One region of the Limnobacter sp. UBA7229 genome, then DNA from elsewhere that is predicted to be linked to it. Evidence: predicted binding sites of a transcription regulator. Region 1 holds the regulator's gene; each other region holds the start of a gene.

The links. Region 1 encodes sigma-54, which starts transcription at its own class of promoters, with help from an activator protein. Its sites were predicted from a motif close to TGGCANGNAANCTGCTTT; they were not measured.
Region 2: the regulator sigma-54 is predicted to act here: its motif matches at 3,488-3,505, upstream of B4C79_RS00725 (CmpA/NrtA family ABC transporter substrate-binding protein).
Region 3: the regulator sigma-54 is predicted to act here: its motif matches at 1,962-1,979, upstream of pedF (cytochrome c-550 PedF).
Region 4: the regulator sigma-54 is predicted to act here: its motif matches at 3,406-3,423, upstream of prpB (methylisocitrate lyase).

What each region holds. Positions count from the first base shown of each region.
Region 1 covers NZ_DKTN01000014.1:33,041-40,291, forward strand. Annotated here, with positions in the region: gene B4C79_RS08315 (KpsF/GutQ family sugar-phosphate isomerase) at 1-141, shown strand, start outside; gene B4C79_RS08320 (KdsC family phosphatase) at 141-680, shown strand; gene lptC (LPS export ABC transporter periplasmic protein LptC) at 677-1,264, shown strand; gene lptA (lipopolysaccharide transport periplasmic protein LptA) at 1,261-1,830, shown strand; gene lptB (LPS export ABC transporter ATP-binding protein) at 1,827-2,582, shown strand; gene B4C79_RS08340 (RNA polymerase factor sigma-54) at 2,595-4,115, shown strand; gene hpf (ribosome hibernation-promoting factor, HPF/YfiA family) at 4,157-4,486, shown strand; gene B4C79_RS08350 (PTS sugar transporter subunit IIA) at 4,597-5,067, shown strand; gene hprK (HPr(Ser) kinase/phosphatase) at 5,072-6,055, shown strand; gene rapZ (RNase adapter RapZ) at 6,048-6,917, shown strand; gene mutY (A/G-specific adenine glycosylase) at 6,870-7,251, opposite strand, start outside.
Region 2 covers NZ_DKTN01000003.1:18,326-25,576, forward strand. Annotated here, with positions in the region: gene B4C79_RS00705 (hypothetical protein) at 1-681, shown strand, start outside; gene B4C79_RS00710 (choice-of-anchor I family protein) at 768-2,669, shown strand; tRNA gene B4C79_RS00715 (tRNA-Ser) at 2,753-2,842, opposite strand; gene B4C79_RS00720 (hypothetical protein) at 2,911-3,324, shown strand; gene B4C79_RS00725 (CmpA/NrtA family ABC transporter substrate-binding protein) at 3,657-4,976, shown strand; gene ntrB (nitrate ABC transporter permease) at 5,005-5,871, shown strand; gene B4C79_RS00735 (ABC transporter ATP-binding protein) at 5,883-6,731, shown strand; gene B4C79_RS00740 (amidase family protein) at 6,799-7,251, opposite strand, start outside.
Region 3 covers NZ_DKTN01000010.1:20,768-28,018, reverse strand. Annotated here, with positions in the region: gene B4C79_RS04605 (sigma-54-dependent Fis family transcriptional regulator) at 1-1,706, opposite strand, end outside; gene pedF (cytochrome c-550 PedF) at 2,023-2,478, shown strand; gene B4C79_RS04595 (substrate-binding periplasmic protein) at 2,596-3,471, shown strand; gene B4C79_RS04590 (4Fe-4S dicluster domain-containing protein) at 3,717-4,190, shown strand; gene B4C79_RS04585 (aldehyde ferredoxin oxidoreductase family protein) at 4,234-6,081, shown strand; gene B4C79_RS04580 (NAD(P)/FAD-dependent oxidoreductase) at 6,078-7,251, shown strand, end outside.
Region 4 covers NZ_DKTN01000003.1:115,836-123,086, reverse strand. Annotated here, with positions in the region: gene acnD (Fe/S-dependent 2-methylisocitrate dehydratase AcnD) at 1-1,274, opposite strand, end outside; gene prpC (bifunctional 2-methylcitrate synthase/citrate synthase) at 1,277-2,437, opposite strand; gene prpB (methylisocitrate lyase) at 2,496-3,377, opposite strand; gene prpR (propionate catabolism operon regulatory protein PrpR) at 3,573-5,168, shown strand; gene arfB (alternative ribosome rescue aminoacyl-tRNA hydrolase ArfB) at 5,173-5,580, shown strand; gene B4C79_RS01120 (YqaE/Pmp3 family membrane protein) at 5,698-5,856, shown strand; gene B4C79_RS01115 (hypothetical protein) at 5,978-6,199, shown strand; gene rlmF (23S rRNA (adenine(1618)-N(6))-methyltransferase RlmF) at 6,216-7,124, opposite strand; gene B4C79_RS01105 (AsmA family protein) at 7,121-7,251, opposite strand, start outside.

The DNA.
Region 1 (7,251 bases):
ATTTCACCTGACAAGCTGGCCGTAGAGGCAGTTCGCATGATGGAGGTCAGCCACATCAGCCAGGTGGTGGTCACGGACGAGCAAGGTCATATTGTTGGCGCCCTGAATTTCCATGACCTGTTTGAAGCCAAGGTGGTGTAATGGATCAATCGACCGACCGCGAACCCACTGCTGCCCAAGCCGCAGCACAAATCAAACTGATGGGCTTTGATGTGGATGGAACCCTGACCGATGGCGGGCTGTACTTCGGCAATGAAGGCGAGGTTATGAAACGCTTCAGTGTGTTTGATGGCCAAGGCCTTCGACTGCTGATGGACCATGGCATCAAGGTGATCTGGATTACTGCGCGCTCGAGCACCATTGTAGAAAAACGCGCCAAAGACCTTGGCATCTACCAGTTGGTTCAAGGCTGTAAAACCAAGCTGCAAGCCTATGATGAAATTCGCCAACTGCTTGGATTGGACTGGAGCGAATGCGGCTTTTTTGGAGACGATTGGCCCGATTACCCGGTGCTTCAACAGGTTGCCCTGGCTGCCACCACCCAGCACTCCCCGGCGGCCATGAAAAACGCAGCCAACTGGATTAATACACGCCCCCCCGGCGATGGTGCTGCCCGGGAATTGTGTGACTTCATTTTGAGTCATCAAGCCGACTATCAAAACCCCTGGGAAGCATCGTGAAACCAGTGAGTGCTTTTTTCAATCTGCTTTCGCAGTTCATACCGCTGCTGCTGACGTTCGCACTCGCCGCCACCTCGTATTGGTTTGCCATTCAGTCTGAACTGAGCCTGTTTAGTGCCAGCGGCAAAAGCGACCCCACCAGCAGCGACTATTACTTGCGCAATTTCTCGGTACAAAGCCATGACCTGGCCGAAAACAAATATTCGATCATTCGCAGCAAGGAAGCCGAACACATCCCACAAGGCAACGTCTGGAACATCACCGAGCCCGAACTGGAACAGTTTGAATCAGGCAACGGCATGGTAAAAGGCAACGCCCAAAAAGGCGTTTACCTGCTCGACACCGACGAAATTTTCTTGCGGGACAACGTGGTGGTGACCAGTCAAAACGAAGGGCTACTGACCACCATGAAATCTGAAGAAATACGGATCGACAATATCACCAACGAAATTTCAACCGACAAGAATGTGCTGGTGACCCGCCCGGGCCAACGGTTTGAAGCACAGGGTGCCACACTGAACAACGACACTGGCGAGTTGACTGCCCAAGGGTCAATCAAGTTTCGCATAGAGGCCAAACGATGAAACGCTCCACCTGGATTTCCCTCGCACTGGCTGCGCCTGCACTGGCACTAGGGGTTTGCGCGCAAGCACTGGAATCTGACAAACAACAACCCACGACCATTGACGCCAACCAGATGACTTACAACGAAAAGTCAAACGTGAACGTGTTCACCGGCAATGTGCTGTTGACGCGTGGAAGTTTGGTGATTCGCGGCGACAAATTGACATTGACCGAACGCAGCGACGGTACCCAGTTCGCCACTGTGGAAGGAAAACCTGCCCGCTTCAAACAGCAGCGTGATTCAGAGAAGCCCAATGAAGTACTGCTGATCAACGGCACTGGCAACACCATTGAATTCGACGGTAATAAATCGATCGTGACATTGACCGGTGCAGCCAGCATTCAAAAAAGCACCAATGGTCAGCTCACTGAATCGATCTCGGGTACCAAAATTACGTACGAGCAAAATACAGAATTCCTGAATGTGGTGGGAACACCCAACAGCAGTGGTTCCTCACGCGTACAGGCAGTGATCAAACCAAAAACCCAAGAGACTGAGCCCGCGCCAAAAGGGGGCAGCAAGTGAGCAACACCCCCGCACACACCCTGACAGGACAAGGACGGCTTCAAGCGCTTAGCCTACGCAAAGCCTACCGCAGCAAACGCGTGATTGAAGATGTGTCGCTGCACGTGGACACAGGCGAGGTGGTCGGCCTGCTGGGCCCCAACGGCGCTGGCAAAACCACCTGCTTTTACATGATTGTGGGTTTGGTCAGTGCCGACGAAGGCAACATTTGCCTGGAAGGCCGCGACATCACCTTGCAACCCATTCACGAGCGCGCACGCGCAGGGCTTTCTTATCTTCCTCAGGAAGCCTCCGTGTTTCGCAAACTGACTGTGGAAGACAACATTCGCGCAGTGCTTGAAATCAATCCACCCAGAGACAAAACGGTGGATCAGGCTGTCGAAGATTTGCTGAACGACCTTCAAATTGCGCACATTCGCACCTCGCTGGCGGCGTCCCTCTCGGGTGGCGAACGCCGCCGACTTGAAATTGCCCGTGCGCTGGGCAGCCAGCCGCGCTTCATTTTGCTGGACGAGCCCTTCGCAGGCGTTGACCCCATTGCGGTACTGGAAATTCAACGCATCGTTGCCTTTTTGAAATCCAAAGGTATCGGCGTGCTGATCACCGACCACAATGTACGGGAAACCCTGGGCATTTGTGATCGTGCCTACATCATCAGCGCGGGCCGCGTGCTGGCCTCGGGCAGTCCCGAGCAAATTGTGAAAAACGACGATGTACGCCGCGTGTACCTCGGCGAACACTTCCGGATGTAAAGCTGAATCTCCATGAAACAATCCCTTCAGCTTAAAGTCTCGCAAAACCTCACGCTCACGCCTCAGTTGCAGCAATCCATTCGCTTGCTGCAATTGTCCACACTGGAGTTGCAGCAGGAAATTCAACAAGCGCTGGCTGAAAACCCACTGCTGGAGTTGGCTGACGAAGAGGCCGTGGAAGGCGAGCGCACCCTGAGCCTGGACAGCAGCAATGGCGAACTGCACGAGCCACAGGGCGACAGCTTTGAGGCCGATCCCGACCCCCGCAAAGCCAGCGAACCGGTCAGCGATCAGCAAGCTGAACAAGACAATCAAAGCGAAGAAATTGTTCAGCGCGAGACCATCGACTCCATCCAGGACAACTGGGAAGGCGACTGGCGCGACAACAGCGGCGCAGGTGCCGATGGCGATGAAGAAAAACCCGGCCTGCAACTGGCTGCGCCCGACAGCAGCCTGCACCAGCACCTGATCGACCAGCTGCGCATGACACAGGCCAGCGAACGTGACAAAAACCTGGTGCTTTGGCTGATTGACTACCTCAGCGACGATGGCTACCTGACTGTTGAACTTGAAGACCTGTGGGAAACCCTGCAGGACGAGCCCGACCTGGAGTTTGAAGAACTCAGCGCGGCCTTGCGCCTGCTGCAAAGTTTTGACCCACCCGGCGTGGGTGCCCGCAATGCAGCCGAATGCCTGCTGCTGCAACTGGCCCAGCGCAAAGACATCACCTGCCAGCAAAGCCTGTACACCCACTGCCAGCACATTGTTCGTGATCACTTGGGCTTACTGGCCCAGCGCGACTTCACCAAGCTGAAAAAAGCGCTGAATGTGGACGAAGACATACTGAAAATCTGTCACCAGATTATTCGCTCACTTGAGCCATTTCCCGGTGCGCGCTTTCGCCGCATTGACGACGACCATGTGGTGCCCGACGTGATCGTGAAAAAACTCAGTGGTCAGTGGCATGTGCAACTGAACCCGGATGTGATGCCAAAAATTCGCATCAATGAAATGTATGCCTCCATTTTGCGATCTCACCGCGGCCAAAGCGCCCAACTCAGCGCACAACTGCAAGAGGCCCGCTGGTTGTTAAAAAACGTTCAGCAGCGATTTGACACTATTTTACGGGTTAGCCAAGCCATCGTAGAACGTCAAATCGGCTACTTCAATCACGGCGAAATCGCAATGCAGCCCTTGGTTCTGCGGGAAATTGCCGACTTGCTGGGTCTGCATGAATCGACCGTGTCAAGGGTCACCACGCAAAAATATATGTTGACGCCCTATGGGTTGGTTGAGCTAAAGTATTTCTTCGGAAGCCATGTTTCCACCGACTCAGGTGGTCAGGCTTCCAGCACGGCCATCCGTGCACTCATCAAGCAACTGATTTCTGCGGAGGACGCCAAGCAGCCGATATCTGACAGCCAAATCGCCGACCTACTCGGTCAACAGGGCATCGTGGTCGCAAGACGCACGGTCGCTAAATACCGGGAATCACTGAAAATACCCCCGGTGAACATGCGCAAGTCGCTTTAACTGTTAAAGCTTCCCCCCGCAGCAACGAAAGGAGATACCTTATGAACTTGAACATCAATGGTCATCATCTGGAAGTTACCCCAGCGATTCGAAACTACGTCATCGAAAAACTGGATCGGGTGAAAAGGCATTTTGATCACGTCATTGATGCATCGGTGACCATCTCGGTGGTCAAGCTGGTTCAAAGGGCAGATGTCACACTGCACGTTCGCGGCAAAGACATTCACGCTGAAGCAAGTCATGAAAACCTCTACGCAGCCATTGATGCGCTGGCCGACAAACTGGATCGCCAGGTACTGCGTCACAAAGACAAACTAACCAACCACAACCACACCCCCATGAAACACCAGGTGGTCGAAGAAGCTGAATAAACCTCTGTAATTTCAGGGAAAATCAAAAGGCGGACTTCCATCCGCCTTTTCTGTTTTTATGGCGTATAATCGGCCCCACGATTAGAAGCGGGTCTCAGGAATCAACAGCGATGAACTTGATCGCAAATCTACTTCCACCATCCAACATATTGTTGGACACACAGGTCACCAGCAAAAAGCGCGTGTTTGAACAAGCCGGTCTGGTCTTTGAAAACAACCAAGGCATCGCAAGATCCAAGGTGTTCGACAGCCTGTTTGCGCGTGAACGTTTGGGCTCCACTGGCTTAGGCCAGCAAGTGGCCGTACCGCATGGCCGCATCAAGGGCCTGCGCGAACCTATCGCCTCGCTGGTGCGTGTGCAAGACCCAATCCCTTTTGATGCCCCAGACGGCCAACCCGTCAAGCTGCTCATGTTTTTGCTGGTGCCAGAAAGCGCAAACCAGCATCATCTGGATATACTGTCAGAACTGGCTCAAATGCTGTCTGACAAAGATTTCCGTGAGAAACTCATGACAGAATCCGATCCCGGCGCCACTCACCAACTGATCGCCAACTGGGAGCCTTACCAACCCGCGAGTTAAGCCTGTGAAGCAACTGAAAGAACTGATCGAAGCCAACCGCAACAAACTCAAGCTTGACTGGCTGGCCGGTTTAAATGGCGGTGACCGCCACCTGGATCTTCAGTGTTTTGCTTCCTCTGATCTGGTAGGTCACCTCAACACCATTCACCCGGGTCGCATCCAGGTGTTTGGTCGACAGGAAATCGAATATTTCGCCCGCATCAGCGACGAACGCAAAAAACACCAAATCGACAAACTGATTGAAGGCGATCCGCCCGCTGTCATCGTGGCTGAATCATTTCAACCGCACCCACTTTTGAAAGCCGCCTGCGACGAATCCAACATTCCCCTGCTCGCCACACCCCTGTCGGCCGCCGAAATCATCGACTTTCTGCGCGTGTATATCAACAAATGGCTCGCCCCCACCACCATGATGCATGGCGTTTTCATGGATGTGCTGGGCATGGGCGTGCTTATTTGTGGCGAATCAGGTTTGGGCAAAAGCGAACTGGGCCTGGAATTGATTTCACGCGGGCATGGCCTGGTGGCTGACGACGTGGTGGAGTTCTCGCGCGTGGCCCCCAACTACATCGAGGGCCGCTGCCCGGAACTGATTCGCAACCTGATGGAAGTGCGCGGCGTAGGCCTGCTCGACATCAAGGCTATTTTTGGTGAAACGGCCGTACGCCGAAAAATGCGCTTGAAACTGATTGTGCACCTGGTGCGCAAGGCCTCGCTTGAATTGCACCAGGAACGCCTGGTGACCGAGCAGCAATTCCAGGAAGTGCTGGGCCTGCCCATTCGCAAAGCCATTTTGCCAGTGGCAGCAGGCCGTAACTTGGCCGTGCTTCTTGAAGCCGCAGTGCGCAACACCATTTTGCAAATGCGGGGCATCAATACACTGGACGAGTTCATGGTGCGTCAACAAAAGGCCATGCTCAGTGAGCTGGGCGGCATCGACCACCTCCAGGTTGACCCCGACACCGAAACGGACATCGGCCATGATTAACATGAAGGTGGTATTGGTCACCGGCCTCTCAGGCTCGGGTAAATCAGTCGCAATTCGTGCGCTGGAAGACTCCCACTTTTATTGCGTTGACAACTTGCCGCCTTCCTTCATTCCGCAAGTCATCCAGCGCTTGTCCTCCGAAGGTATCACCCAAATTGCCATTGCTGCCGATGCACGCACAGGGCGCGACATCATTGATGTGCCGCAAATCATTCAAGACATGAAGGCCAAAGGAACCGATGTTCGCATCCTGTTTCTGGATGCCGACGATGAAACCCTGATCACCCGCTACTCGGAAAGCCGCCGACGTCACCCCATGAGCGCACGCCTTGGCGAACAGGCCACGGTGCAAGAATGTGTTGATGCGGAACGAGAAGCGCTCGAGCCGCTGAGAAACATTGCAAGCTGTATTGACACCTCAGCCCTGCAACCCAACGTGCTGCGCAGATGGGTGCTTGAAACTGTGGAAGAAGAATCGGCCAAACTTACCCTGGTGTTTGAAACTTTCGGTTTCAAAAAGGGCCTGCCTTCAGATGCCGACCTGGTGTTTGATGTGCGCTGCCTGAGCAACCCCTACTACGACAAAAGCCTGCGCCCTCTGACTGGCAAAGACGTGGAGGTTCAACGCTACATTCAGGCCGACAATCGCAGCGACCCGCTGATTAGCGACATCGAAACCTATTTGAGAAATTGGTTGCCGTCTTATTTGAATGAACAACGCAGCTATGTGACCGTGGCAATTGGTTGCACGGGTGGCCAGCATCGCTCGGTGTATGTGGCCGAAACGCTGGCAAAGCGTTTTACCAGCGAACCCCTACCTCAGATCGAGAGTGTTTTGTTGCGGCACCGCAGCCTGGGTTAACACCCGCACTTGGCCAAGCAGTTTGTGAACAATTTTGGGCACCGGTTTGTCACCAACCGAGTGGCAAGCTGCCCATGCGCCGGGCACTTTCAGGCGCAACACCTTGAAATGCATTTTGCGGTGGGTTAATTCATGTACCAGCCAAGGTTGGCCTTGCAAACCAGGCAACTGTTGCTCAATGTCAGCACGGTGCGCCTGCAAGCCATAGTGTTCAACCCAGGCAGTTGCAATTCGGGTTAAGCCTGCAAAATCTGGCTGACTATCGCAAGCTTCAAATGGCGTGGTCCACAGGCCCTGCCAAACAGCTTTGTCCGTTTGCAGTTCAAGCAGCACT
Region 2 (7,251 bases), on a different contig from region 1:
CCTGAATCGACTCCTGACAACATTGCAGTTGCAGTGGAGCAAACAGGTTTGGGTGTACTTGAAAACGTGCACGATGCTTTGGTTGCCACCACTGGGGAAGGCACACCGCAGGCAGACCTTGTACAACAACTGGTGGATGGCGTTAACCAAACACCGTTGGGCGAACCACTAAGCCCGATTACCAACCCGCTTTCAGAAGCTGTGAATACTGACCTTGGCTTGGATACACTGATTTCCGCACTGCCCAATGTTGACCCAACAGATGGTGGCTTGGTGACCAGCGTGGTTGATTTGGCCGATGACATTACACAACCTATCAGCGAACAGGTAGAGCCCTACGATCAATTGCTGCAGGGTTTGAGAGATGTTGCTGTTGAAATCGACAATGTACTGGAAGGTGTACTGAGCCAAATGGGCACCGAGATTCCCAACCTGGACAGCTTGGGTGGTGGCACACCCGCTCTTCCTGCCGAGGTTGAAGGCGGGCTGGCCGATTTGGTCGACGGTATTTTAGGCGGCGCAGACACCTTGCAATCTGCACTTCAAGGCGCTGGCGGTTCAGGCCTGCCCGAAATTCCCGAAGGTGATTTGCTGGGTACACTCAGCAGTGGCATTTCATCCGGTGCCGACGCATTGGGTGGCGAATTGCCCGGATTACCCACCGATGGCTTGCCTGGCTAATATTTAATTTACTTGTCATGTGTCATTAAGTTTTCATTTTTTAACAATAGGCTCAAGTGCTTTAAAAGCGACTTGAGCCTATTACTATGACAAAGACAAAACTTCAACTATTCGCACTCAGCACGATTGCTGCTGCCACTTTGGTTGCCTGCGGCAGCGACAACAACACCCCTCCTGCGGTCAGCAGCAGCGAAACCACCAGTATTTCAAGACTGAGCACTTACAATTCTGGAATCTATGATGCATCAGCAGCAGAGATCCCGGCATACGACCCGGTAAGCCAACGCTTGTTCGTGGTCAATGCACAAGCCGGGGCTATCGATGTACTCGACTTGAGCGACCCGGAAAACCCTGTGCTTGAACAAACACTGACCACGAATGCAATTCGTATGGGCTCAGTGGTGAACAGTATTGCAGTAGCCAACGGTATTCTGGCGGTTGCAATTGAAGACGCAACAAAAACCAACCCTGGTCTTGCGGCCTTCTACAACACAGAAACGCTCACCTTGATCAGCTCCATTGCTGTGGGTGCTCAGCCCGATATGATCGTGTTCACGCCCGATGCCACCAAAGTATTGACAGCCAATGAAGGTGAACCAAGCGACGATTACCGGATTGATCCTGAAGGCAGCGTCAGCATCATAGACATTAGCACTCCAGCGACCCCCACAGTAGCCACCGCAAGTTTCAGCGGTTTCAATGCAGCCACCTTGCGCGCTGCTGGGGTTCGTATCTACGGGCCAACCAACACTGCTGGAGGCAGCATCATGAATGGTGCCAGTGCCGCGCAGGACATTGAACCTGAATACATCACGATTTCACAGGACAACACCACCGCTTTCGTCACCCTGCAAGAGAACAATGCAATCGCGAAAATCAATATTGCGACCGCCACAGTGACCGATATTTTCCCATTGGGCGAAAAGGACCACGGCCTGGCGGGCAACGAATTTGACGCATCCGATGAAGAAGATGGTGCAATCAATATTCGTACATGGCCCGGTGTTCGTGGCCTGTACCTTCCCGATGCCATGGCAAGTTACTCGGTTGGCGGCGTAACCTACCTGGTAACAGCGAACGAAGGAGACGCCCGTGCCTGGGGCGAAGACAACGACGACTATTTCGCAGGCGATGCAACACTCGGTTTTGTTGAAGAATTTCGTGTCAAGCATTTGGTGAACGCAAATGGCTGGGCGGGTCGCCTTAATGATGACCTGCCACCACAATTGAACGCACTGGTTGCAGGCGGTAACGGTGGCGGTTTGCTCAATCCACTGGTATTTGGCTACTGCGGTGCCACAGCCACAAGCCCTGGGGCTTGTCGCGCCGACAACATGCTCGGCCGTTTGAACATCACCTGGACCATGGGTTACCAAAAGGATGTCAACGGCAATCCTGTATTGTATGACGCAGCGACTGGACTTGTATCACCAACCGGTACGCGGATTATGTATGACCGCCTTTACTCATACGGCGGCCGATCATTTTCCATATTCGACGAGAATGGGGCCTTGGTGTTTGACTCCGGAGCAGAGTTTGAAAAATTCTTCGCCAGTGACGACTGCATGGCTGGCAGCGCCCGAAATATCCCCTGCAAAGACTTCTTCAATTCTGGTCACGATGAAGGCAATGCACTGGACAGCCGTAGCGATGCCAAGGGTCCGGAACCGGAGGGTATCGCAATTGGCACGGTGGGTACCAAAACCTATGCCTTCATCGGTTTGGAACGGTTTGGTGGGGTATTGATTTACGACATCACAAACCCTGCGGCACCATTCCGCGTGGATTACCTGAACACCCGTGAAATTTGGGACATGGAACCCGAAGATGCGACAACGCCAGAGCAACTTGCCGCCTTCGGGGACCTCGGCCCTGAAGGACTGGTGTTTATCGCAGCAGCCGATTCTCCAACTGGTAATGACCTGCTGGTTGTGAGCAGTGAAGTGAGTGGTACCACAAGTACTTATTCACTGAATTTGCCAAGGTAATTCGCCGCACCTGCGTGCCGTTCCACGCGACACTGGCCGTGTCGATAGTCAACAAAAAGCCCCTTTCGGGGCTTTTTGTTTTTTGGCGGAGAAGGAGGGATTCGAACCCTCGAAGAGGTTGCCCCCTTACCTGATTTCGAGTCAGGCCGATTCAGCCGCTCTCGCACTTCTCCATGGGGCGCAAGTATATAGTATTCAGGTAGTATCCAAAAACACTCAAAACAACAAACGGAGACAACTTTTGAACAGCACAGCAAATAACCGGTTCATTTTTCTGGGCTTTATTGCCGCCGGCTTTACCAATATATTTGGCATGCTCGCCGCCAGCGAGTTTTTCACCAACACGGCCTTCCACAAATTATCACCCGAAGTCTTTTCTGATTTCGGTACTTTCATGGTGATGGTATGGGGTCTGGCGTATCTGGCTGTGGCCAGACAAGCGCATCAACTGCCAGCTATCTGCTTTGTATTTGCATTCGAGAAGGCGATCTACGTGTACACCTGGGTCGTCTGGATCAGCAGCAAATCAGACATGCTGCCCATCCTCCGTGAGGAAACACCACTGCTCGCCCTGTTTTACTCTGGCTATGGCCTCATTGATTTGGCTTATGCCCTCTTTTTTGCCTGGGTCGGTATTCGCGCACTTCAAAAATAAGCACCGAAACATGCACATCAAACCGGTGCATGCACCACATCCATCAAAACCGGCGCACCGATTTATTTGGTGCGCCGCACCAAACTCGCTCCACGCACCAAAATTAGCGTGGAATCCCGCACTGATTTAACTCAATTTCACAACTATGCACCCCTTTTTTGCATGGCACACATTCTGCTAAGTGTGTACTGAGACCATGACCAACGACGGATCAGGTCAATTGCATTGAAGTGATTGAAGTACCGGACAACGGCGTCCATCCCAAACTTGCTTGGGCAGGTGTGGTGATGTGCGCCGTTTTTTCTTGTGTTGAACTTAGAAGGACGCACACCATGAGCAACAAACCAACAGACAAAAAAACCGAGTTGTCGGAAACACGTCGCACGTTTATCAAACAATCTGCAGCGGTGTGGGGTTCAACCCTGCTGGCTGGTTTTGGCGCCCCCTCCATCGTCATGGCCCAGTCCACCAAACTGGAAACCACAAAAGCCAAGTTGGGATTCATTGCGCTTTCCGATGCTGCACCATTGTTTGTGGCTGATGAAAAAGGGTTCTTCAAAAAGCACGGCATGACCGATGTTGAAGTGTTGAAGCAGTCTTCTTGGGGCACCACCCGCGACAACCTGGTACTGGGCTCGGCAGGCAACGGCATTGACGGCGCACACCTGCTGACACCCATGGCCTACCTGCTCACCACTGGTGCCATCACCACCAACAATATTCCGGTGCCAATGAATATTCTGTGCCGCTTGAACCTGGACGGCCAAGGGATCTCAGTGAGCAATGAATTCAAAGACCTGAAAGTAGGCACCAACGCCACGGAGTTCAAGGCAGCACTGGCAGCCAAAAAAGGCGGCGGCAAACCTGTTAGCGCAGCAATGACTTTCCCGGGTGGCACGCACGACTTGTGGATCCGCTACTGGATGGCTGCTGCGGGCATTGACCCCAATAACAGCGTATCCACCATTGTGGTTCCTCCACCCCAGATGGTCGCCAATATGAAAGTGGGCAGCATGGATGCATTCTGTGTGGGCGAGCCCTGGAACCTCCAGCTGATTCACCAGAAAATTGGCTACACCGCGGTCACCACAGGCGAGCTTTGGAACAACCACCCAGAAAAAGCGCTCAGCTTGCGTGCGGATTATGTGCAAGCCAATCCGAATGCAACCAAGGCCATTCTGAAAGCGGTCATGGAAGCACAAATGTTCTGCGATGACCCTGCCAACAAAGACGAGGTCGCGAAAATCTGTTCACAGCGACGCTGGATCAACGCCCCCGTGGGCGACATTATTGAGCGCATGAAAGGTCAATTCGATTATGGCACTGGCCGTGTCGAAGACAACAGCAAGCACCTGATGAAATACTGGAGCAACCAGGCGTCTTACCCATTCCAAAGTCACGACCTGTGGTTCATCACGGAAAACCAGCGTTGGGGCTACCTGCCCAGCAAGCTGGATACCAACGCACTGATCAAGAAAGTAAACCGCGAAGACATCTGGAGAAGCGCAGCAAAAGAACTGGGTGTGGCTGCGAAAGACATTCCGACCAGCACATCTCGCGGCGTCGAAAAATTCTTCGACGGCAAGGTGTTTGATCCGAAAAACCCGAAGGCGTACCTCGACAGCTTGGCCATTAAAGCGTTGAAGGCTTGATTCATCTAAGCACTAAGGACACATCATCATGATGAATACCGACACACTTGAGCGACTGCAAACCGCCCCCAAGGTAAAAAGCAAACCCTTTGTTGAAACCGCCGCCTTCAAGCAATTGAAGGAGAGCATGGGCAAGATTGTTCCTCCGATCGTAATCATGAGCATTTTGCTGTTGATCTGGGAAATTCTGTGCAGCGGCGAAGGTGCACGTTTGCCAGGCCCAAGCAAAGTAATCACTGACACGTGGGAATTGATCACCAACCCGTTCTACAACAACGGCGGAAGCGATGTGGGCATGGCTTGGCAAATTCTGGCAAGCCTTGAACGTGTGGCCATGGGTTACAGCCTTGCTGTGGTGGTAGGCGTCGCGCTGGGTGTGTTGGTGGGCCAATCCACATGGGCTTTGCGCGGGCTTGACCCACTGTTTCAGGTATTGCGCACCGTGCCCCCGCTGGCGTGGTTGCCTTTGTCACTGGCGGGCTTTCAGGATGGAAACCCGTCTGCAATATTCGTGATCTTCATCACGGCCATTTGGCCCATCATCATCAATACCTCGGTGGGCATTCGCAATATTCCTGAAGACTACCGCAACGTGTCACGTGTCATTCAACACAACGGCATTGAGTACTTCTGGAAGATCATGCTGCCTGCAGCTGCGCCGTATATTTTCTCGGGTCTGCGCATTGGCGTGGGCCTCAGCTGGCTGGCTATTGTTGCGGCAGAAATGCTGATTGGTGGTGTGGGTATCGGCTTCTTCATCTGGGACGCCTGGAACAGCTCGCTCATCAGCGACATCGTTTTGGCGCTGGTGTATGTGGGCATCGTCGGTTTCATCCTCGACCGCTGCGTCGCCTGGGTGGGCAAGAAAATTACGCGCGGCACATCCGCTGGTTAAGGAGTAATAACATGAGCGATCGATTTTTAAGTATTTCCCAGGTGCAAATGCGTTTCGAGCGCAACGGCATCGTGAACCCAGTATTAAAAGACATCAACCTGGAGGTGAATCGTGGTGAATACATTTCACTGATTGGTCACTCGGGCTGCGGAAAGTCCACGGTACTGAATATCATTGCGGGCCTGCTCACAGCCAGCGAAGGCGTGGTCATTGTCGACAACAAAGAGGTGAACGCACCTGGCCCTGACCGCGCCTTGGTATTCCAGAACCACTCCCTGCTGCCCTGGTTGACCGTGTATCAAAACGTGGAAATTGCTGTTGAAAAAATATTCAAAGGCAAGAAAAGCAAAGCGGAGCAACGCGAATGGATCTTGCACAACCTCGACATGGTGAACATGAGCCATGCGCTGGATCGTTTGCCCTCTGAAATATCGGGTGGCATGAAGCAACGTGTGGGTATTGCACGTGCACTGGCCATGGAACCCAAAGTGTTGCTGTTGGACGAACCCTTCGGTGCACTGGATGCGCTCACACGTGCCCACCTGCAAGACGAAGTGATGCGAATTCAGAATGAGTTGAAGAACACCGTGGTCATGATTACGCACGATGTAGACGAAGCCGTGTTGTTGTCTGATCGTATTGTGATGATGACCAACGGCCCTTCTGCCACCATTGGTCAAATTCTGAACATTGATCTACCCCGACCACGCGACCGTTTGGCCTTGGCCGACGACCCCACCTATAACCATTATCGCCATGAGGTGCTCAGCTTCCTGCACGAGAAACAGCGCAAGGTAGAAAGCATAGGCAAACTGCGTGAACAGAAAAAAGCCGGGGAGAAACAAACCGCCTCAGCTTGATCAAACACCCAATAAAAAAACCGCTGTGGTTATTTTAACCACAGCGGTTTTTTTCTGCCTCAAATCATTACAAACCAGTCAAATCTCTCAAAGCCTGTACATAAGTTTCCACCGGCAAATCTTCGGGCGCCTCGAACTGTGCCTTCATCAAGGCCATTTGCGCACGGCTGTTGAATTCACCAATGGTTTGGTTTGCATACAGGGGCGATGCAACAATGTCTGGCGCACGGCGGTGCAACGTAGCCTGCTCAAAATCAAATGCAATGCCCAATCCTGTGCCTTCGTCAAAACGCCTCACGAAAATTTCCATGCCTCTTGGGGTTCCTGCCTGTGAATCAAAACCCACTGGCACCACGATCGAACCCATTTGCGTGGTTGAGCCGAAATCGCAAGTACGCCCACCCGTGGGGCCTGGAGACAACACCAGTGCATCAAGCTTGACCTTGACTGCATTGCCCTGAGCATCCAGCACCATGGCCTCTTTGTCACCCAAGGCGTCCAGTTCCCCATTCATCACCTT
Region 3 (7,251 bases), on a different contig from region 1:
ATATTGCCCGGCCATGCGTGCGTGGTGAATGCTTTCATCACTTCGCCAGACACACGAATGCGCGGGTTGTGCGATTCATTTTCCAGAATGCGCTGAATGATTTTTTGTAGGTCAGTGCGCTCGCGCAAGGCGGGAAGACGAACGACCAAGCCATGAAGCCGGTAGTACAAGTCTTCGCGGAACTGTCCCGCGGCGATTTGATCGCGCAAGTTACGGTGCGTGGCGCAAATCACTTGCAAATTCACAGGAATGCTCTTCTGGCTGCCCAGTGGCGTCACCACCCTTTCTTGCAATACCCGCAGCAATCTTGCTTGCAGTGAAATTGGCATGTCACCGATTTCGTCAAGAAACAGGGTACCGCCGTTGGCTTGTAGAATTCGGCCTTGCGAACCCTTCTTTTTTGCGCCAGTGAATGCACCGTCTTCGTATCCAAACAACTCGGATTCAATCAGCGTTTCTGGAATGGATGCGCAATTCACCGCAACAAAAGGCTTGTCGTGTCTTGGCGAATCGTTGTGTATGGCCTGCGCAAGAATCTCCTTGCCAGTGCCAGTTTCTCCCAGAATCAAAATGGGAATGTCCTTGTCAATCACCTTGCCCACTTTCTCGATGATCTTGGCCACTTGCGGGTCGCCTGTGTTCAGGTATTTCAGGCTGGACAGGTGATGACTTTTTTGACAGGTGGTGTTTGCTTTTTGCGTGGCTGGTGCCTGGTTTTGTAGCACAGCCGCATCGGAATTGTTTTTCACCAAGCCCACAGAGTCAAAAATTCTGCCTCGGCCTACACTGCCCAAGCTGGCACGTGCGGTAACCTGGTTGCCATTGTGCAAACACAGAATGAGCGGAATGGGGTTACAGGTGCGGTAGTGGTCGATCAAGGCCGACAAAGGCATGCCAAAAAGAGAACTGAAGGTGTGGCTTTTCAGTGCATTGGCTGACATGCCAAATTGCACCATGGCTGCACGATTGGCAGCCAGAAACTTACCCGCTGGCGAGAAGGCTGCTGCGCCTTCCACAACCGAACCCAGAAACTCGCCACGCTGGTGAAATTGAACAATAATTGCGTCTTGAAACGAGCTGTTGAACAAATGGTTTTCAATCATTTGCGCGGACATACGCACCAGGCCCATGGTATGGCGGTGGTAGCTGCGATAGTCGCCCGTTACATCAAGCACGCCAATCGCCACACCGTTTGGGTCAAAGATGGGGGCGGCTGAACAGGTCAGAAAACGGTTCACATCCAGAAAGTGATCTTGCCCGTGAACAACAGTGGGCAATTCCTCAATCAGTGCGGTGCCAATGGCATTGGTGCCTTTGTGTTCCTCACTCCAGGTGACGCCGGGAGCCAAGGCTACTTTCTGGGCTTTCACCAAAAAATCATCGTCGCCCAGCGATTCAATAATGGTTCCGCTGGCATCGGTCAACAACACCATGCTGTGGGTGTTAACCACTTGCTCGTACAGGGTTTCCATGAAGGGCAAAGCGCACGATTTTAACCGGTTGTTTTTCTCGATCAATTCTTTCAGTGAACTGCTGGGCGGTGGGGCCATGTCCACTTTGGAAGTGGTGTCCAAACCAGCAGCCGTTGAACGCTGATGCGCACGCCGAATGAATTCGAGGTGTCCTTCCGTGCCCGGGTCGATCAATTCAATCACTTGGGCGTTGGATGCGAGGCTGCCGCCATCCCGCTCGGATAAGAATGCCATCCATGTTTCCTGCTTCTTGTGGTGCTGCGTTTTATAAGTATGGTTTTGGGTGCAACTTGAAGCGCTGAATGTTTTTGCTTGTATTGATATTTCAGCTGCTATGTTGCCCAATGCAAGCACTGTGCCAACTCAATCCAATGTGTTTCAGAATGAAACACATTTTGATAAAAAGTAGCACAGATCAGGAAGCCGCACCATAGAGTTCGCGATTTGTCACAATTGGTAAAACTAATTCACAAATCCAAATGAATAGGGTGGCATGGGGATTGCAGTAGCTACCCTGTGTTGAATCATTCTTAGAAATACAGGAGTTGTGATGTTAGTTCGTAAAGCCCTTGTGGCAACCATTTTTTCAATTGCTGCTTCAGTGGCATTGGCTCACGGTGATGTAACCCCGCAGGTTGTGGATGTGTCCACGCTCAAGCCATTGGGCGATGACATGCTGGAAACCAATCCGTATGTTGGTGACAAGGAAGCCATTCGTGTGGGCAGCTCAGCCTACAACCAGAACTGCGCCCGGTGCCATGGCCTTGAGGCGGTGAGTGGGGGAATTTCTCCAGACTTGCGCAAAATGAACACTGAGTGCGATTCTTTTGCGGGCAAGAAAGCCAAGGAGCAATGCAAGGTGGAAATTGACACCTACTACCGCAATTCGGTACTGGGCGGCAAAGTTCGTGGTGACCGCGTCTACATGCCTGCGTTTGCGGGTATTTTGAGTCAGGAAGCCATTTGGGCCATCAAGGCGTATGTTGAAACCCGGAAGTACGAATAACTCGACATATGGGCATGTGGGGCGGGTCCGTTGTTTGAAACAACAGGCCCCTCCTGTCTGTTTCAGTATCCATTCAAAATAAAAAGTGCATCCAAGGCACGGCTTTCAGGAGACCTTATGAAGAATTCGTTCAATCCAATGTGTAAATTACCTTTGATCAAATGGTTTGGTGCTGTTGCGCTGGGCTTTTCCTTGCAGCTTGGCGCTGCCGCACAAGAGTTAAGTGACTGGGCCAAGGTGCAGGCCTCTGGCGTGTTGACTGTGGCGGTGTACAACTACCTGGCACCTTATTCACATGAAGGCAAAGGCATTGACGTGGACATTGCCAAAGCCTTGGCGGCCAAGCTGGGTTTGGGCTTGCGGGTGCGCGCTTTTACTGAGGATGAAGAGTTCTCCGACGACATTCGAAACATGGTGACGCGTGGCCATTACCTGGCAGGTGCGCCCGCCGATATTTTGATGCATGCACCCGTTGATGCTTACATTATGCAGAAGGAGGACCAGGCCCTGTTCTTTTCTCCTTACACCCGCGACGATATTTTCGTGGCACGTAATATCAAGAAACTGCCAACATTGGACAGCCTGAAACCGTTCTCGGAAACAGGCAACAAAATTGGCGCTGAAGCAGCAGCCCTCCCCAGCATCATGTTGGCTGGCGCCGATGGTGCCGCGTATGCAAACAATCTGGTGAACTTCAAGACGCCCAAAGAAGCGGTTGATGCCATGGTGAATGGCGAACTGGTGGCAGTCATGGCCACGCGTGCCGAGTTGGAGTGGGCGCTGCACCAGCACCCAGATAAAAAAGCAGATTATTTTGTGGCCAAAGTGCCGCACAATGCACTGCCACCCAAAGGTTGGGCTGTGGGCATGGCCACCAAGAAAAGCAACAAAGAGTTGGCTGAAAAACTGACAGTGGCCATGAATGAGTTGAAGGAAAGTGGTGAGCTGGAAAAGATTTTTTCCAATTATGGTGTGAAGTACATGAGACCTTGATTTGACCTGAATTCATTCTGGTTTATGTGTACTTAAAGCCCTGCGCAATCGCAGGGCTTTTTTGTTGCAACAAGTGTTCCATTTTGAAACAGCTGTGTTGCATCGGGAAAACCCCATGTGCAAAAACTCGGAAAAGTGTTGCCGAGAGCCGCTGAAATTTTCTTTTCAAGTTGGCAGGCTTATTGCATAAGAAGGCATGTATGTAGTGCCCAAAACAAATAACCAAAGAAGCGAGGAACAACGGGATGCAAAAATCTCTTCACATCACGCCTGACAAATGCACGGGCTGCCTTCAGTGTGAAATGGCGTGTAGCTATGAGAATTATCAGGTGTTCAACACCTCACTGTCACGAATTAAGGTATTCGACTTTCATCACACCGGCAAGAAAGTGCCTTACACCTGCACCCAGTGCGATGAGGCTTGGTGTTTGCATGCCTGCCCGGTTGAAGCCATCACCATGGACAAAACCAATGGCGTGAAAGTGGTGTCAGAAGACACCTGCGTGGGTTGCAAAGTGTGCACAATCGCCTGCCCGTTTGGCACGGTGAACTATGTTCAGGAAACCGGCAAGGTTCAAAAGTGCGACCTGTGCGGCGGCGACCCCGCCTGTGCAACTGCCTGCCCAACCGGCGCAATCACTTTTGTGGATTCCAACTGGACTGGTTTGGACAAAATGAAGCAGTGGGCCGAGAAGCTGAGCAACCAGGCTCACGCGTAACTCGTTGACCATTGAATAGAACAGAGAGAAGGGAGTAATACAAATGGCATGGACCGGTAAAGTACTGCGCGTGAACCTGACAGCAGGCACCTGCACCAGCGAAGACTTGAGAATGGATTGGGCGAAAAGCTACCTTGGCCAGCGTGGTTTGGCCACCAAGTACTTTGTGGAAGAAGTGAATGCGAAAGTGGATCCACTTTCGCCCGAAAACAAGATTATTTATGCAACAGGCCCGCTGACAGGCACCATGGCCTCCACTGGCGGCCGCTATTCAGTGATCACCAAGGGCCCGCTGACTGGCGCAATTGCCTGCTCAAATTCAGGTGGCTACTTTGGCAATGAATTGAAGAGTGCTGGTTGGGACATGGTGATCATGGAAGGCAAATCGCCCAAGCCTGTGTACCTGCTAATTGAAAATGAAAGTGCGAAATTGATGGATGCTTCTGATCTGTGGGGCAAGAGCGTATGGGACACCGAGCCTGCCATCAAAACCAAACACCAGGACCCGCTGATGCGTGTGTGCTCAATCGGCAAGGCCGGTGAGAACCAGGTGCTGTATGCAGCCATTGTGAACGACTTGCACCGCGCGGCTGGCCGTTCAGGCGTTGGCGCTGTGATGGGTTCCAAGAACGTGAAAGCAATCGCAGTGCGTGGCACCAAGGGCGTTGGCAATATTTCCAACCCCAAGGAATTCATGAAGGTGACTTACGAGAAGAAAAAAATTCTCGCTGAGAACGCCGTGACCGGTACTGGCCTGCCCACCTACGGCACCCAGGTCTTGATGAACGTGATCAACGAGATGGGTGCCATGCCCACCAACAATCACCGCGATGTTATTTTTGATGGCGCCAAAGACATTTCTGGCGAGAAAATGCACGAGCCCCGCAAAACCGATGGCAAGGCCAACCTGGTCACCAACCAGGCCTGTTTTGGTTGCACCATTGCTTGCGGACGCATTTCCAAAATTGACGAAACCCACTTCACCGTAGAAAACAAGCCGCAGTACCATGGTGCATCTGGCGGTTTGGAATACGAAGCAGCCTGGGCTTTGGGTTCATCGAACGGTGTGAACGATCTGGAAGCACTCACGTATGTGAACTTTCTGTGCAACGAGCATGGCATTGATCCGATTTCTTTGGGCGCCACTGTTTCAGCCGTGATGGAATTGTATGAAATGGGCGTGTTGACTGAAGCGCAATTGGGCTGCAAGGCGCCATTTGGTTCCGCGCAAGCATTGGTGAAGCTCAGTGAAGACACGTGCAATGGCGAAGGTTTTGGCATTGAAATTGGCCAGGGCTCCAAGCGCTTGACGGCCAAGTATGGCCACCCCGAATTGTCGATGAGCGTAAAGGGTCAGGAATTCCCGGCCTACGACTCTCGCGGTATTCAGGGTATGGGTTTGGCGTATGCCACTTCCAACCGCGGTGCCTGCCACTTGCGTGGTTACACCGTGGCATCGGAAGTGCTGGGTATTCCGGTGAAAACCGACCCCTTGGTGACCGATGGAAAGCCAGCTTTGGTGAAAGCATTCCAGGATGCAACAGCCGTGTTCGACTCAGCCGGTATTTGCGTGTTCACCAGCTTTGCCTGGACGCTGGCTGATGTGCAACCACAGGTTGCTGCTGCATGTGGCGATGAGTTCGACATGGCGAATCTGGAAACCATGGGTGAACGCATCTGGAACATGGAACGCCAGTTCAACCTGGAAGCCGGTTTCACCAAGGCTGACGACGACCTGCCTGCACGTTTGAAGAAAGACGCAGCGAAAGTGGGTCCTGCCAAAGGCCTGGTCAACGGCATCGACAAAATGCTGCCTGAGTACTTCGAGCTGCGTGGCTGGGACACCGAGGGTCGCCCAACTTCAGCAACACTGGAGCGCTTGGGGCTATGACTGTAACCACTCCAACACGGCACGTTATCTTGGGTAACGGGCCTGCGGGGGTGGTCGCTGCCGAGCAAATTCGCAAGCAGCGGCCACGCGATTCAATCGTGATGGTGGGTGCCGAACCGGAACCCCCATACTCCCGTATGGCTATTCCATACCTGCTGATTGGCAAGGTGGGTGAAAAGGGCACTTACCTTCGCAAAGACCCCGACCATTTCAAGAAGCAGAATATTCAAGAAATTCGCGCACGCGCCACCAGGCTGGACACGGCAGGCAAGAAAGTTCACCTGGACAATGGCGATGTGCTTGAATACGACAAGCTGCTGATTGCCACTGGTGCGCGGCCAATTTCACCCCCCATTCCTGGGGTGAATTTGCCAGGCGTACACCCTTGCTGGACACTGGAAAATGCACGGCAAATTATCGAGCTGGCCAAGCCCGGCTCGCGCGTGTTGCAAATGGGTGCGGGTTTTATCGGCTGCATCATCATGGAAGCACTGGCCTTGCGCGGCGTGAAGTTGACTGTGGTTGAAATGGGCAACCGCATGGTGCCCCGCATGATGACTGAAGGTGCGGGTTCCATGATTCGCGACTGGTGTATCAAGAAAGGCGTGAATGTGCATTGTTCAACGAAAGTTGAAGCCATTGAAGTGGGTAGCCAGGCTCAACAGCAAAGTCTGATTGAGAAAATTGGCTCTGCGATTGGTTTCGGCACGGCAGTGGCTGCGAAAGACGGTGCACCTTTGCGTGCAAAACTTTCAAACGGTGAAGTGCTGGAAGTGGACTTGGTGATTTCTGCCACGGGTGTGAAACCCAACCTTGACTTTCTGGAAGGCAGTGGCTTGCAGGTGGATCAGGGCTTGCTGGTGGACGATCACATGCAAACCAATATTGCCGATGTGTACGCCGCTGGCGATGTAGCACAGGTTCGCGATTTCTCAACCGGTGAGAAAACCGTGAACATGATTCAACCGGCTGCGGCTGATGATGCACGCATTGCCGCCCAAAACATGATGGGGCAGGGCACACAAACACAAGGCAGTTTGGCGATGAACGTGCTGGATACTTTGGGTTTGATCGCTGCCTCGTTTGGGCAGTGGTGGGGTGCAGAGGGTGGGCAAAGCGTCGAGTTGCAAAACAAGGACGAATTTTCCTACATGCGTTTGGAATTTCTTG
Region 4 (7,251 bases), on a different contig from region 1:
AAGGCCGCAGCCACTACGTTGCGCGGATTGCTGGTGTTGGTGCAACTGGTAATGGCGGCAATAATCACGGCGCCGTCGGGCATCAAACCTTCAGCTTCTTGGGCGCGCGCGGCGTCCAGGTTGCCTGCAATGCCTTTGGCTACCAAATCGCTTGTGGCCACTCGGGCATGCGGGTTTGACGGGCCAGCCATGCTGCGCACCACCTTGCTCAAATCAAATGTCAACACGCGCTCGTATTCAGCACCTGTCATTTTGCCGGCCCACAAGCCAGTGTGTTTGGCGTAGTGTTCCACCAGCTTCACTTGCTCGTCTTCACGGCCAGTTAACTTCAGGTAGTCGATGGTTTGCTCGTCGATGTAGAACATCGCGGCGGTGGCACCGTATTCCGGGGTCATGTTCGAGATGGTCGCCCGATCACCAATCGTCAGGCTATTGGCACCTTCACCGAAAAATTCAATGTACGCACCCACCACGCGTTCTTTGCGCAAAAATGCGGTTAGCTCCAGAACAATGTCGGTGGCAGTAATGCCGGGCTGGCGCTTGCCGGTCAGCTCAACGCCTACGATGTCAGGCAGACGCATCATGGATGCACGGCCCAGCATCACGGTTTCAGCTTCCAGACCGCCCACGCCAATTGAAATCACGCCCAGCGCATCCACATGAGGTGTGTGGCTGTCTGTGCCCACGCAAGTGTCAGGAAAGGCCACACCATCGCGCACCTGCACCACTGGAGACATTTTCTCCAAATTAATTTGGTGCATGATGCCGTTGCCGGCGGGAATTACATCCACATTTTTGAATGCGGTTTTGGTCCAGTTGATGAAGTGAAAACGGTCTTCATTGCGACGTTCTTCAATGTCACGGTTTTTCTGGAAAGCGTCGGGATCAAAGCCGCCACATTCAACCGCCAGTGAATGGTCCACAATCAATTGCGTGGGCACCACCGGGTTCACCAGTGAGGGGTCACCGCCCTGGTCCGCAATCGCATTGCGCAGGCCTGCCAAATCCACCAAAGCGGTTTGACCAAGAATGTCGTGGCAGACCACGCGGGCTGGATACCAAGGAAAATCAAGATCGCGCTTGCGGTAAATCAATTGCTTCAGGCTGTCAGTCAGCGAAGAAGGTTCACAGCGGCGCACCAGCTGCTCAGCCAGCACCTTGCTGGTGTAAGGCAGCTTGTCCCAAGCACCTGGTTCGATTGCATCGACAGCCGCATGGGTGTCGAAGAAATCAAGCTTCGTACCTGGAAGGTTTTTACGGAATAGAGTGTTCATGCTTATTTGCGATCCTTGATGGGTACAAATTTCTGGTCTTCGGGGCCGGTGTAGTTGGCGCTTGGGCGAATGATCTTGCCGTCAATTCGCTGCTCAATCACATGGGCGCTCCAGCCGGAAGTGCGGGCGATCACGAACAGGGGCGTGAACATGGCGGTGGGCACACCCATCATGTGGTAGCTCACGGCGCTGAACCAGTCCAGGTTCGGGAACATTTTCTTGATTTCCCACATCACGCTTTCCAGTCTTTCAGCGATGTTGTACATCTTCATGTTGTTCTGTTCTTTGGACAAATCTTCCGCCACTTTCTTGATCACCACATTGCGGGGGTCGCTCACGGTGTACACGGGGTGGCCAAAGCCAATCACTACTTCCTTGCGTTCAACGCGTGCACGAATATCGGCTTCTGCTTCATCTGGGTTGTCGTAACGCTTTTGAATTTCGAACGCCACTTCATTGGCGCCACCATGCTTGGGGCCGCGCAAGGCACCAATGCCGCCGCAGACGGCGGAATACATGTCGGAACCTGTACCGGCTACCACGCGGCTGGTGAAAGTGGATGCATTGAATTCATGCTCTGCGTACAGAATCAACGAGGTGTGCATGGCGCTGACCCAACTGTCGCGCGGCTTTTCGCCGTGCAGCAGGTGCAGGAAGTGGCCACCGATGGAATCATCATCAGTTTCCACTTCAATGCGCTTGCCGTTGTGGCTGTAGTGATACCAGTAAAGCAGCATGCTGCCCAGGCTGGCCATCAGTTTGTCGGCAATGTCCCGAGCACCGGGGTGGTTGTGGTCGTCTTTCTCGGGTTGCAGGCAACCCAATACGGAAACACCAGTGCGCATCACATCCATGGGGTGAGCTGAAGGGGGCAGGGCTTCCAGGGCTTGCTTCACGCCCGCAGGAATGCCGCGCAAAGCTTTCAGTTTCAGTTTGTAGCCAGCCAGTTCAGCCACGGTAGGCAGCTTGCCGTGCACCAGCAAATATGCAATTTCCTCAAATTCGGTGGTGGTGGCCAAGTCCAGAATGTCGTAACCGCGGTAAGCCAGATCGTTGCCTGTGCGGCCCACTGTACACAGGGCGGTATTTCCAGCGGCGGTGCCTGAAAGGGCTACAGATTTTTTGGGCTTAAAGCCAGGGGTTGTTGTTTGTTGCTCAGACATTGCTGTCTCCTGTTAAAAATAGTTTTTTATAACAATTGTTTATATTGTTTAATTAAAGTTATTTCTGCTGAAAAAGAGCGTCCAGTTTCTGCTCGAAGTCGTGGTAGCCAATGCTGTCATACAGCTCCATGCGGGTTTGCATGGTGTCCAGTACGTTCTTCTGGGTGCCATCGCGGCGCACCGCTTCATACACGTTCTGTGCTGCTTTGTTCATGGCGCGGAACGCGCTCAAGGGGTAAAGCACCAAGCCTACGCCCACGCCTTTCAGTTCTTCGGTAGTAAACAGTGGGGTTGAACCAAATTCAGTGATGTTGGCCAACACAGGCACCTTCACAGCGTCCACAAATTGCTGGTACATGCTCAGTTCAGTCATTGCTTCCGGGAAAATCATGTCGGCACCGGCCTCCACGCAGGCACAAGCACGGTCAATGGCCGATTGCAAACCTTCCACGGCCAATGCATCTGTACGCGCCATGATCACGAAGTCGTCTGAACCACGGGCATCCACGGCCGCTTTGATGCGGTCCACCATTTCAGCTTGGGTCACAATCGCTTTGCCGGGGCGGTGGCCACAGCGTTTGGCGCCCACTTGGTCTTCAATGTGCATGGCGGCAGCGCCGGCTTTCATCATGGCCTTGGTGGTACGAGCGATATTGAAGGCTGATGAGCCAAAGCCAGTGTCGACATCCACCAGCAAAGGGGTGTCACACACATCGGTAATTCGGCGCACGTCGGTCAGTACGTCATCCAGTCCTGAAATGCCCAGGTCGGGCAGACCCAGTGAACCAGCCGCCACGCCGCCGCCGCTCAGGTAAATGGCTTTGAAGCCGGCACGCTTGGCCAGCAATGCGTGATTGGCATTGATTGCGCCAATCACTTGCAAAGGTTGTTCTTCTTTCACTGCCTGACGAAAACGGGCGCCTGCGGAATGTTGGGTCATGGTGTTCTCCTTGTTGTATGTTCTGTGTAGTGCAGGGTTCGTGCCAGTCAACAAAAATAATAGATTGTTCAAATAAGATCAATAATTTGGCGTATTAATATCAAGTAATTACAAGAATAATTTGATGGTGTTTTGAAACACATTTGTATAAAATGAAACGGTCAAATGTTTCAAATGAAACTTAAGGTGTTTTGAATGAAACCCAGAATTGTGGTGTTCAGCATCAGCGCATTGGCTGGTACATTGCGGGAGATTGCCCGCGACTACAGCGGTTCAGCCAACATTGAATTGGTGCCCAAGGCCTATGAAGATGCCTTGGCGTATGCACGTCATCGTTACTACACCGACACGGCCGATGTATTCATCGCCGCGGGTTCAAACGGCGCATTCTTGCAGAACCAGCTTGAGGCGCCGCTGGTCATTATTCGTACGGACGGTTTTGATGTGATGCAAGCCTTGGCATCAGCCAGAAAAGCGTCCGCGGCAGTGGGCTTGGTCAGTTACGAACATTCGTTTGATGAGCTGGAGCAGTTTGCCCGAGCGTTTGATGTGCCCTTGAGTACCCGAACTTATCGTACACCGGAGGACGCGCGTCGCGCTGTGCGGGAATTGGCGCAGCTGGGTGTGAAGGTGGTGGTGGGGTCGGGCTTGGTCACCGAAATCGCGCAAGAAATGGGCATGGAAGCCATTCTGATTTATTCCCGGCAAGGTGTTGTCAAAGCCTTTGAGGAAGCCATACGGCTGGCCAGTGCCAAAGCTTCTGGCGGAGTGCGCCGAAACAGTCAGGCTTATACCTACCACACAGAACAAGACCTGATTGGCAATAGCCGGGCAGTTGAAAAGCTGCGCAATACGATTCGCCTGTGTGGCAGTATCGATTTTTCCGTACTAATTCAGGGTGAAACCGGCGTGGGCAAGGAGTTGGTGGCCCAATCCATCCACAGCGCCAGCCCTCGCGCAGGAAAGCCATTCGTCGCAATCAATTGTGCATCGCTCACAGAGAGCTTGCTTGAAAGCGAGCTGTTTGGTTATGAAGAGGGTGCATTTTCAGGGGCCGTGAAAGGTGGGCGCGCGGGCATGTTTGAAAGCGCACAGGGGGGCACCGTGTTTCTCGATGAAATTGGTGACATGCCTTTGGCTTTTCAAACCAGGCTGCTGCGCATTCTCGAGGACAACACAGTGCGCCGAATTGGTTCTGCCTCATCCCGCAAAGTTGATTTTCGTTTGCTGGCGGCCAGCAACGTGAATTTGCAGCAAGCCGTTGAAGAAGGGCGCTTTCGCGAAGACCTTTATTTCCGGCTGAATGAAATGCTGATCCATATCCCACCACTGCGAGAACGTACCGAAGACATTGGCGAATTGGCGGGCTACTTTTTAAGGACCACGCCAGTGCGTGTCAGCAAATCGAAATTTGATGAGTTTCTTCAACTGGCTTTGCCAGTTCTTCAATCCTTGCCTTGGCCAGGCAATATCCGTCAATTGAAGAATGTGTGTCGCAGGGCGGCTGTGTTGATGTTGCAAGAAAGTGATCTGTCGTCCTGGCGCACCTGGTTTCCAGACCTGCTTGTGGGCGTGGAGAATTCGACCACGTCACCTTTGCAGCACATCAATTTTCTCGATTCAATGAGCAATATGAATGCCTTGGCCTTGGCCTACAGCAGGGCGCCTATGTCGGAGCGCACAAGCATTGTCCGTCAGGCATTAAACCTGGTCGGTGGCGAGGTCAATAAAGTGGCTGAAGGTTTGGGCATTAGCAGGTCTACGGTTTGGCGTTTAAATAAGGGCAGCTAACAACATGTCATACACGCCACCCACCTTGACTGAATCGGATGTCGAATTCACCGCCATTCGCGCCCAAGGCGCAGGTGGTCAAAATGTCAACAAAGTGTCCAGTGCCATTCATCTGCGTTTTGACATTCGTTCATCGTCTTTGCCTGAATTCATCAAGGAAAAATTACTGGCTCTGCAAGACCAACGTTTGACCAAAGACGGTGTTATTGTCATCAAAGCTCAAACCACGCGCAGTCAAGAACAAAATCGGGTAGAAGCCCTTGCACGCTTGAACGAGCTGCTTGCCGAGGTTGCCAAACCTGTCAAGGTTCGCCGTGAAACCCGACCCACCCTGGGTTCAAAACGTCGCAGGTTGGAAGGCAAAAGCATTCGGGGGCAGGTCAAGGCGCTGCGTGGAAAGGTCCAGGATTAATCGTTGCCCGTGACAGAACACAAGCTGTTGTACGCGACCGAAAATAACAAACATTTGTCTTTATCGTGTATAAAAAACACTGGCAATTTTTGTTCAAACTATTTTTCGGGAGAATCAATGGACCTTATTCGCATACTGATCGCCATCTTGTTGCCTCCACTGGGCGTGTTTCTTCAAGAAGGGCTGGGCAAGCATTTCTGGATCAACATCATTCTGACTTTGCTCGGCTACATTCCCGGCATTGTTCACGCCGTGTATATCATTGCCAAAAAGTAGCCGCTTGCTGCTTGCGCAGGAACACTGCCCTTGGAGTGTTCCGTTTTACAAATTATTCTGTATGCCGTTCTTGTTCGCAGCCCGTTAATACCCTCTCATTCACAACATTCAGGAAAACAAGATGCAAGCCACCAAACTGATTGGAATTCTGTTGATTGTTGCCGGCACCTTGGGACTGGTCTACGGGGGCTTTAGCTACACCGAAGAGTCAACCGCAGCAAAAATTGGTTCACTCGAGATCACGGTGGATCAGGAAAAAGAGGTCAATGTTCCCATGTGGGCAGGCGTGGGTGCAATTGTCGCCGGCGCTTTCCTGCTGCTGGTGGGTGGTCGCCGCCGCTAGTTTGTCCAGCGTTCAACTAAACAAATGACCACGCCACAATGCGCGTGGTCTTGTTGCCTTGTTCCATTTCAACTTCAAGAATATCCCGTGCACCCGCATTGCGCATATGCCATTTGGCTTGCGGTACATTTTCGGCCTTTGACACCAGCGTGGTAAACCATCTGCATTGTTTACCAAATTGCGCGCTCTCGTTGATCATGGTTTGCAGAAAACCAATTTCCCCACCCTCGCACCACAATTCATTCTTCTGCCCACCAAAATTCAAGCCCGCAGGTGCTTTTGAACCTGGTTTTTCTCCACGATTAAAAGCCAGGCTATTCACTTTTCGTTGATTGCTTTTTATGGCTTCTTTTTGTGAGGCGTGAAACGGCGGGTTGCATACGCTCAGGTCAAATTTCTCCCCTGGCTTGATCACACCTTCCAATATTTTCCGTTTGTCCCGCTGCAGCCGCAGATCAATCAGGCGCTTCAAGTCGTCGTTTTTATCCAGCACCGAGGCAAGGTTCTTCAAGCCAACCGGGTCAATTTCACTGCCAGTGCAGTGCCAGCCGTATACTTTTGCTGCCAGCAATGAATAAATGCCGTTGGCCCCTGTGCCGATGTCCAGCATTTTTACCTGCTTTGAATCTGATGCATTAATCCCGCAGCTTGACAGCAAATCTGCCGCGTAATGAATGTAATCCACCCTGCCGGGGATCGGAGGGCACAGGTAGCCCTCTGGTACGTTCCACTCCGAGATGCCGTAGTGGTGTTTCAGCAGTGCGCAATTCAAAGCTTTCACGGCAGCAGGCGAGGCGAAATCGATGGAGTTTCGGCCGTGGTTATTGGGCTTAACAAATTTTTTCAGGGCAGGGGAAGTCAACACCAAGGCATCGAAATCGTAACCGTCTTTGTGCGCGTTATTGGGGTGAAGTGTTTTAGTCAATTTTTCTCTCGCTGGGCCTTGCTGCGCGCCGCCAAATCATAGCAACCGGTTTTGTTGGCATTCTCGGTAGAATCGGGCGCACCTGTGTCCACAAATGGAATCAATGCGGCAAACGGGTTTAGCAGCG